Regions from separate parts of the Cellulosimicrobium funkei genome, predicted to be linked through region 2. Evidence: predicted binding sites of a transcription regulator. Region 2 holds the regulator's gene; the other holds the start of a gene.
What was found. The regulator HspR, encoded in region 2, represses chaperone genes until heat shock. The targets are predictions, from matches to a motif close to AAGTTGAGTCNNNNNGACTCAACTT.

Region 1 (3,407 bases), on a different contig from region 2:
CCTGCAGCAGGATGTCGAAGACCTCGGGGTGCGCCTTCTCGACCTCGTCGAGCAGCACGACCGAGTACGGCCGGCGCCGGACGGCCTCGGTGAGCTGGCCGCCCTCCTCGTAGCCGACGTACCCCGGGGGCGCGCCGACGAGCCGGGCGACCGAGTGCTTCTCGGAGTACTCGGACATGTCGATGCGCACCATGGCGCGCTCGTCGTCGAAGAGGAAGTCGGCGAGCGACTTCGCGAGCTCCGTCTTGCCGACGCCCGTGGGGCCGAGGAAGAGGAACGAGCCCGTGGGGCGGTCCGGGTCGGCGACGCCCGCGCGCGAGCGGCGGACGGCGTCGGACACGGAGCGGACGGCGGCCTGCTGGCCGATGAGGCGCTCCCCGATGGCCTCCTCCATGTGCAGGAGCTTCTCGCTCTCGCCCTGGAGCATGCGGCCGGCGGGGATGCCCGTCCACGCGGACACCACCTCCGCGATCTCGTCGGCGCCGACCTTGTCCGCGATCATCGGCGCGGCCTCGGGGCCGGACGCGGCGAACGCGTCGTCGGCCTGCTCGGCCGCCTCGGCCTCGTCGAGCTCGCGCTGCACCTGCGGGATCTCGCCGTACTGCAGCCGGCCCGCGGTCTCGAGGTCGCCCTCGCGGATCGCGCGCTCGACCTGGACGCGCAGCTCGTCGAGCTTCGCGCGCAGGTCGCCGACGCGGTTGTGACCCGCCTTCTCGGCCTCCCACCGCGCGGTGAGCGCGGCGAGCTCCTCGCGACGGTCCGCGAGGTCGGCGCGCAGCTTCTCGAGCCGTTCGAGCGACGCGGGGTCCGTCGACTCGGACAGCACGACCTCCTCCATCTCGAGCCGCGTGACGGCGCGCTGCAGCTCGTCGATCTCGATCGGCGAGGAGTCGAGCTCCATGCGCAGGCGCGACGCCGCCTCGTCGACGAGGTCGATCGCCTTGTCCGGGAGCTGGCGCCCGGTGATGTACCGGTCGGAGAGCGACGCCGCGGCGACGAGCGCGGAGTCGGCGATCGTCACCTTGTGGTGCGCCTCGTACCGCTCCTTGAGCCCGCGCAGGATCGCGACGGTGTCCTCCACCGAGGGCTCGCCGACGAACACCTGCTGGAACCGGCGCTCGAGCGCCGGGTCCTTCTCGATGTACTCGCGGTACTCGTCGAGCGTGGTCGCGCCGACGAGGCGCAGCTCGCCGCGCGCGAGCATCGGCTTGAGCATGTTGCCCGCGTCCATGGCGCCCTCGCCGCCCGCGCCCGCCCCGACGACCGTGTGCAGCTCGTCGATGAACGTGACGACCTCGCCGTCGGAGGACTTGATCTCCTCCAGGACGGCCTTGAGGCGCTCCTCGAACTCGCCGCGGTACTTCGCGCCCGCGACCATGCTCGCGAGGTCGAGCGACACGAGGCGCTTCCCCTGGAGCGAGGTCGGGACGTCGCCCGCGACGATGCGCTGGGCGAGACCCTCGACGACGGCGGTCTTGCCGACGCCCGGCTCGCCGATGAGCACCGGGTTGTTCTTGGTGCGGCGGCTGAGCACCTGCACGACGCGCCGGATCTCGGAGTCGCGACCGATGACGGGGTCGAGCTTGCCCTCGGCGGCGCGCGCCGTGAGGTCGGTCCCGTACTGCTCCAGCGCCTTGTAGGTGCCCTCCGGGTTGGGGCTCGTCACGCGCGCGCTCCCGCGGACGGCGGGCAGCGCGGAGCGCAAGGCCTCGGCGGTCGCGCCGGCCTGCTGGAGGATCGTCGCGGCCTGCGACGACCCGGCCGCGATGCCGAGGAGCAGGTGCTCCGTCGAGACGTACTCGTCGCCGAGCGCCTGGGCCTCCTTCGCGGCGGCGTCGAGGGCCGCGGACGTGGCGCGCGACGGCGTCGGCTGCGCGACGGCCGAGCCGCTCGCGGTGGGCAGCGCGACGAGCGCCGCGCGCACCTTCTGCCCGACGGCCTGCTTGTCCGCGCCGACGGCGTCCAGGAGCCCGACGGCGACGCCGCCCTCCTGCGTGAGCAGCGCGGCCAGGAGGTGGGTCGGCTCGAGCTGCGGGTTGCCGGCGGCCGACGCGGTCTGGATCGCCTCGCCGATCGCCTGCTGCGACATCGTGGTGAACTTCGTTTCCATAGGTGCTCCGATGTGATGCCTCGAAAATCTGGTCTGACCAGTGGAACGACTCCTAAGTTGAGTGTATTCCGCTCAACTTCGTTCGGCACTCCCGGACGACCGCTCGCCGTCCTCGCACGCCCTCGGAGCGGATGAAGTCCGGCCGCATTCCGTCTCAAATCGGCATCGACCCTCGCCCCGGGCGACGATCCGAGACATGCTGGGCGGGTGAACTCCTCACCCTTGCGCAGACGACTCGGCCTCGGCGCCCTCTTCGCCACCCTCGCACTGTTCCTCGCGGGGTGCATGAGGATGGACATGGCCATCACCCTCAACGAGGACGACACGTTCGACGGCAGCGTCGTCATGGCGTTCTCGGACGAGGTCGCCGAGTCGATGGGCTCGGACCCCCAGGAGCTCTGGGACCAGATGGGCTCCGAGATGGAGTCCGAGATGCCGGAAGGCGCGACGCAGGAGCCGTACGCGCAGGACGGCTACACCGGCACCAAGATCACCTACGCCGACCAGCCGATCGCGCAGCTCGACACCGGCGCCGCCGACTCGATCTCCGTCACCCGCGAGGGCGACGAGTACGTCGTGAGCGGCTCGATGGACATGACGGGTGAGGAGTTCAACCCGGACACGGGCGACGCGGCGACCGACGAGATGTCGCGGCAGATGATGGAGGGCCTCGACATCAAGATCGCCATCACGTTCCCCGGCGAGGTGGCGGAGTCCAACGGCGAGGTCGACGGCAACACCGTGACGTGGACCCCGGTGGTCGGCGAGGTCAACGAGATGACGGCGCGCGGCTCGGCCGTGCCCGGCGGCTCCGCGGGCTCGGGGACGGACGAGGGCACGGACGAGGGCACCGACGACGGCGCGACCGCGCCCGACGCCGAGAGCTCCGACGGGTCCGGCTCGTCGGCGTGGATCTGGTTCCTGGTCGGCGGCCTCGTGCTGCTCGGCATCATCGGCCTCGTGCTGTGGCTCGTGCTCCGCTCGAAGCCCGGCACGCAGGACGGCCAGGGCACGGGCTTCCCGCAGGGCGGGTACCCCGGCCAGCCCGGCCAGCAGGGCGTCTACGGCGCGCCGGGTCAGTACCCGGGCCAGCCCGGCCAGCAGGGTCAGTACCCCGGCCAGCAGCCGTACCCGGGCCAGCAGGGCCAGTACCCCGGGCAGGGCCAGCAGGGCCAGTACCCCGGCCAGTACGGCCAGCCCGGCGCGCACCCCGGCCAGCAGGGCCAGTACCCCGGTCAGCCCGGCCAGCAGGGTCAGTACCCGGGTCAGCCGGGCCAGTACCCCGGCCAGCAGGGCC
Region 2 (3,407 bases):
TGCTCACCGCGCTCCTGCCGGTCCTCGACGACATCGACCGCGCGCGGCAGCACGGCGAGCTGACGGGGCCGTTCGCGGCCATCGCCGACAAGCTCGACGCGTCGCTCGAGAAGTTCGGGATCGAGCGCTACGGCGCGGTCGGGGACGAGTTCGACCCCACCGTCCACGAGGCGCTCATGCACCAGCCCGACCCCGAGGCCACCGCCACCACGGTGAACCTCGTCATCGAGCCGGGCTACCGGATCGGGGAGCGGGTCGTGCGCGCCGCGCGCGTCTCGGTCGTCGGCCCGCAGTAGCCACCCCTTCCTCGTGCCCGACGGCGCGGGTGCACCTCCCGCGCGGAGGTGCGCTCCGCCGTCGGGCACGCGAGGATCACCACCAGCAGACCACCGGCAGCAGCCACGGAACGAAGGACCAGGACCACGACCACCGACAGGAGGGAGGCGCCGTGACCGGACAGGACTGGATGGAGAAGGACTTCTACGCCGCGCTCGGCGTCCCCAAGGACGCCGACGACGCCGCGATCAAGAAGGCCTACCGCAAGCTCGCCCGCAAGTACCACCCCGACCAGAACCAGGGTGACGCGAGCGCCGAGGCCAAGTTCAAGGAGATCGGCGAGGCGTACGCCGTGCTGTCGGACCCCAAGGAGCGCGAGCAGTACGACGCGATCCGGGCGATGGCGGGCGGGGGCGCGCGCTTCTCCGCGGGCCCCGGCGGTGCCGGGGGAGCGGGCTTCGAGGACGTCTTCGGCGGCATGTTCGGCGGCGGGGGTCCGGGCGGGACCCGGGTCCGCTACTCGACCGGCGGCCAGGGCGCGGGCGGGTTCGAGGACATCCTCGGCTCGATGTTCGGCGGCGGGGCGGGCCAGCAGTTCGGCGGCCCCCGGCCCCGCGCGGGCGCCGACCTCGCGGCGGCCACGACCCTGCCGTTCCGGCAGGCGGTCGAGGGGTCTACCGTGACGTTCACCGTCGACGGCCGCACGGTCACGACGCGCATCCCGCCGGGCGTCCGCGACGGCCAGAAGATCCGGCTGCGCGGCAAGGGCCGCCCCGGCACGGCCGGCGGGCCCGACGGCGACCTCGTCGTCACCGTGCACGTCACCCCGCACCCGGTGTTCTCGCTCGACGGGAACAACCTGCGGATCACGGTCCCGGTGACGTTCCCCGAGGCCGCGCTCGGCGCCACCATCGCCGTGCCGACGCTCGACGGCTCGACCGTCAAGGTCAAGGTGCCGGCCGGCACGCCCTCGGGGCGCACGCTGCGCGTTCGCGGCCGCGGCGTGAAGACCGCGAAGTCGACCGGCGACCTGCTCGTCACGGTCCAGGTCGCCGTGCCGCAGAAGCTCTCGAAGGCCGCGCGCGAGGCCGTCGAGACGTTCGCCGCCGAGACCGCCGGCCAGGACGTGCGCGCCGACCTGGTCCGCCAGGCCGCGGAGTGAGGGGGCGACCATGATGCCCCAGCAGGAAACTCATCATCTCTCGATCGGTGGGGACGCGGGGGGCGTCGGGCGCGCTCCCGCGAGCGACGTCGACCAGGACGCGCCCGTCCTCGTCATCTCGCAGGCCGCCGCGCTCGCGGGCATGCACCCGCAGACGCTGCGCCAGTACGACCGCCTCGGCCTCGTGGTGCCGCGCCGCACCGCGGGCCGGGGGCGGCGGTACTCGCTGCGCGACGTCGCGAAGCTGCTCGAGGTGCAGCGCCTCAGCCACGACGAGGGCATCAACCTCGCGGGCATCCAGCGGATCCTCGCCCTCGAGTCCCAGGTCGAGCGGCTCGAGCGGCGCATCGAGGCGCTCTCGGCGCGCGTCGAGCCGGGCGGCCGCGTGTTCGCCGCCGCGGCGAGCGGCGACGTCGTCGTCGTGCCGCGTGGGCGCAGCGTGCGGCGCGGGGTCGAGGAGGCCCTGCGCGAGACGCTCGTCGAGCACGGCGAGGCGCGCGCGCTCGTCATCTGGCGGCCCCGGGCCGACGGCACCGACAACTGACCTGCGGCGCGGCATTTCCGCAAGAATGCCGTGCGCTAATTGCGGCGCATTCCTGCATTTCTTAGCAAGGCCTTCCTTGCTATACACCGAGGAATTCCGGGAATACCGTGGAACGCGGAGACCGACCCACGGCGGGTCCTCGGAGACAGGAGATCGCGATGAGCAGCCTCACGGAGATGCCCCAGGTCGTCGAGTGTTCCATCGACGGCTGCGGCTACAACCACGACCACGGGTGCCACGCGGGCGCCGTGACGATCGCCGGTCACACGGGCGACGCCGAGTGCGCCACGTTCATCCCGCTGGGCACGAAGGGCGGGCTGGAGAAGGTGCTCGCGCACGTCGGGGCCTGCCAGCGCACGGAGTGCGTCCACAACGCCTCGCTCGAGTGCTCCGCACCGTCGATCCGCGTCGGGGCGGGCGCGTCCGGCGAGGACCGCGCCGACTGCCTCACCTTCACGCCGCGCTGACGCGCGGTCGCCGCCTCGCTCGCGGGCGGTCGGTCACCCGCCGGCCGCAGACGCCCCCGGACGCCCCGGACCACGTGCTCGCCCGCGTGGGACGGGGCGTCGCTGTGTCAGCGCTGGAGCGTGTCGAGGAGCTGGACCGCCGCCGTGTGGGTGCGGGGGAGCGGTTCGAGCCACACGCGCGGCGGCCTGCGCAGGATGGCCGTGACGCCCAGCGCGAGACCGGTGCGCTCGATGTTGTGGCGGAGCACGGTGCGCACCATGGCGTCGTCCGCGTCCCGCTCGCCGAGCACGACGAAGAGCCCGTTGCCGATCGAGGCCATGGGGTGGCCCTCGCCGAACGTGTGGGTGAGCGCGCGGCCCATCGCCGCCGAGCGCGCGAACCGCTGCCACCCCGTGAGGTCGTCGAGCGCGACGTCGACGATGAGCAGCCCGTGGGTCTGGGTCGCGTCCACGCCCGCGCGCTCGGCCGCGCCGTACGTCTCGCGGAGCCGGTGCACCAGGTACTGGGTCGTCGCGAGGCCGGACTCCGGGTCCAGGACCTCCGGTGCCACGGGGCTGGCCTCGTACCCCTCGGACCAGCCGACCGCCACGCCGCGGACCAGGTCGACGACCGGCTCGCGGTCGTGGGCGCGGTACAGGCAGACGACGTCGTCGATGGCCTCGCCGATCCCCACCCCGGCCTCCGCGCGGACGCGGCCGAGCCGCTCGGCGGCGGGCGTCGCGTCCCGCTCCTCGCACAACGCCTCGACGAGCGCGTCGACGGCAGGGTGGTACCAGTCGCCCGGCCGTAGCCAGACGCTGTCGGCGCTCGCGCGCCGCCACCGCTCGCGCACGGCGTCGGTCGCGGGCACGGCGTACCCCTGGAGGTGGTCCATGTAGATGAGACGTGCGGGCGAGCCGTCCATGACGCGGGAACCGCGAGGAGTTTCCAGGACCTCACGTCCCGGGTGAAAGGGGA

Region 1: the regulator HspR is predicted to act here: its motif matches at 2,165-2,189, upstream of clpB (ATP-dependent chaperone ClpB).

What each region holds. Positions count from the first base shown of each region.
Region 1 covers NZ_FTMI01000001.1:544,672-548,078, forward strand. The annotation lists gene clpB (ATP-dependent chaperone ClpB) at 1-2,110, opposite strand, end outside; gene BXA05_RS20205 (LppM family (lipo)protein) at 2,408-3,407, shown strand, end outside.
Region 2 covers NZ_FTMI01000002.1:679,061-682,467, forward strand. The annotation lists gene grpE (nucleotide exchange factor GrpE) at 1-296, shown strand, start outside; gene BXA05_RS07250 (DnaJ C-terminal domain-containing protein) at 449-1,438, shown strand; gene BXA05_RS07255 (heat shock protein transcriptional repressor HspR) at 1,581-1,982, shown strand; gene BXA05_RS07260 (DUF1540 domain-containing protein) at 2,141-2,449, shown strand; gene BXA05_RS07265 (hypothetical protein) at 2,557-3,354, opposite strand.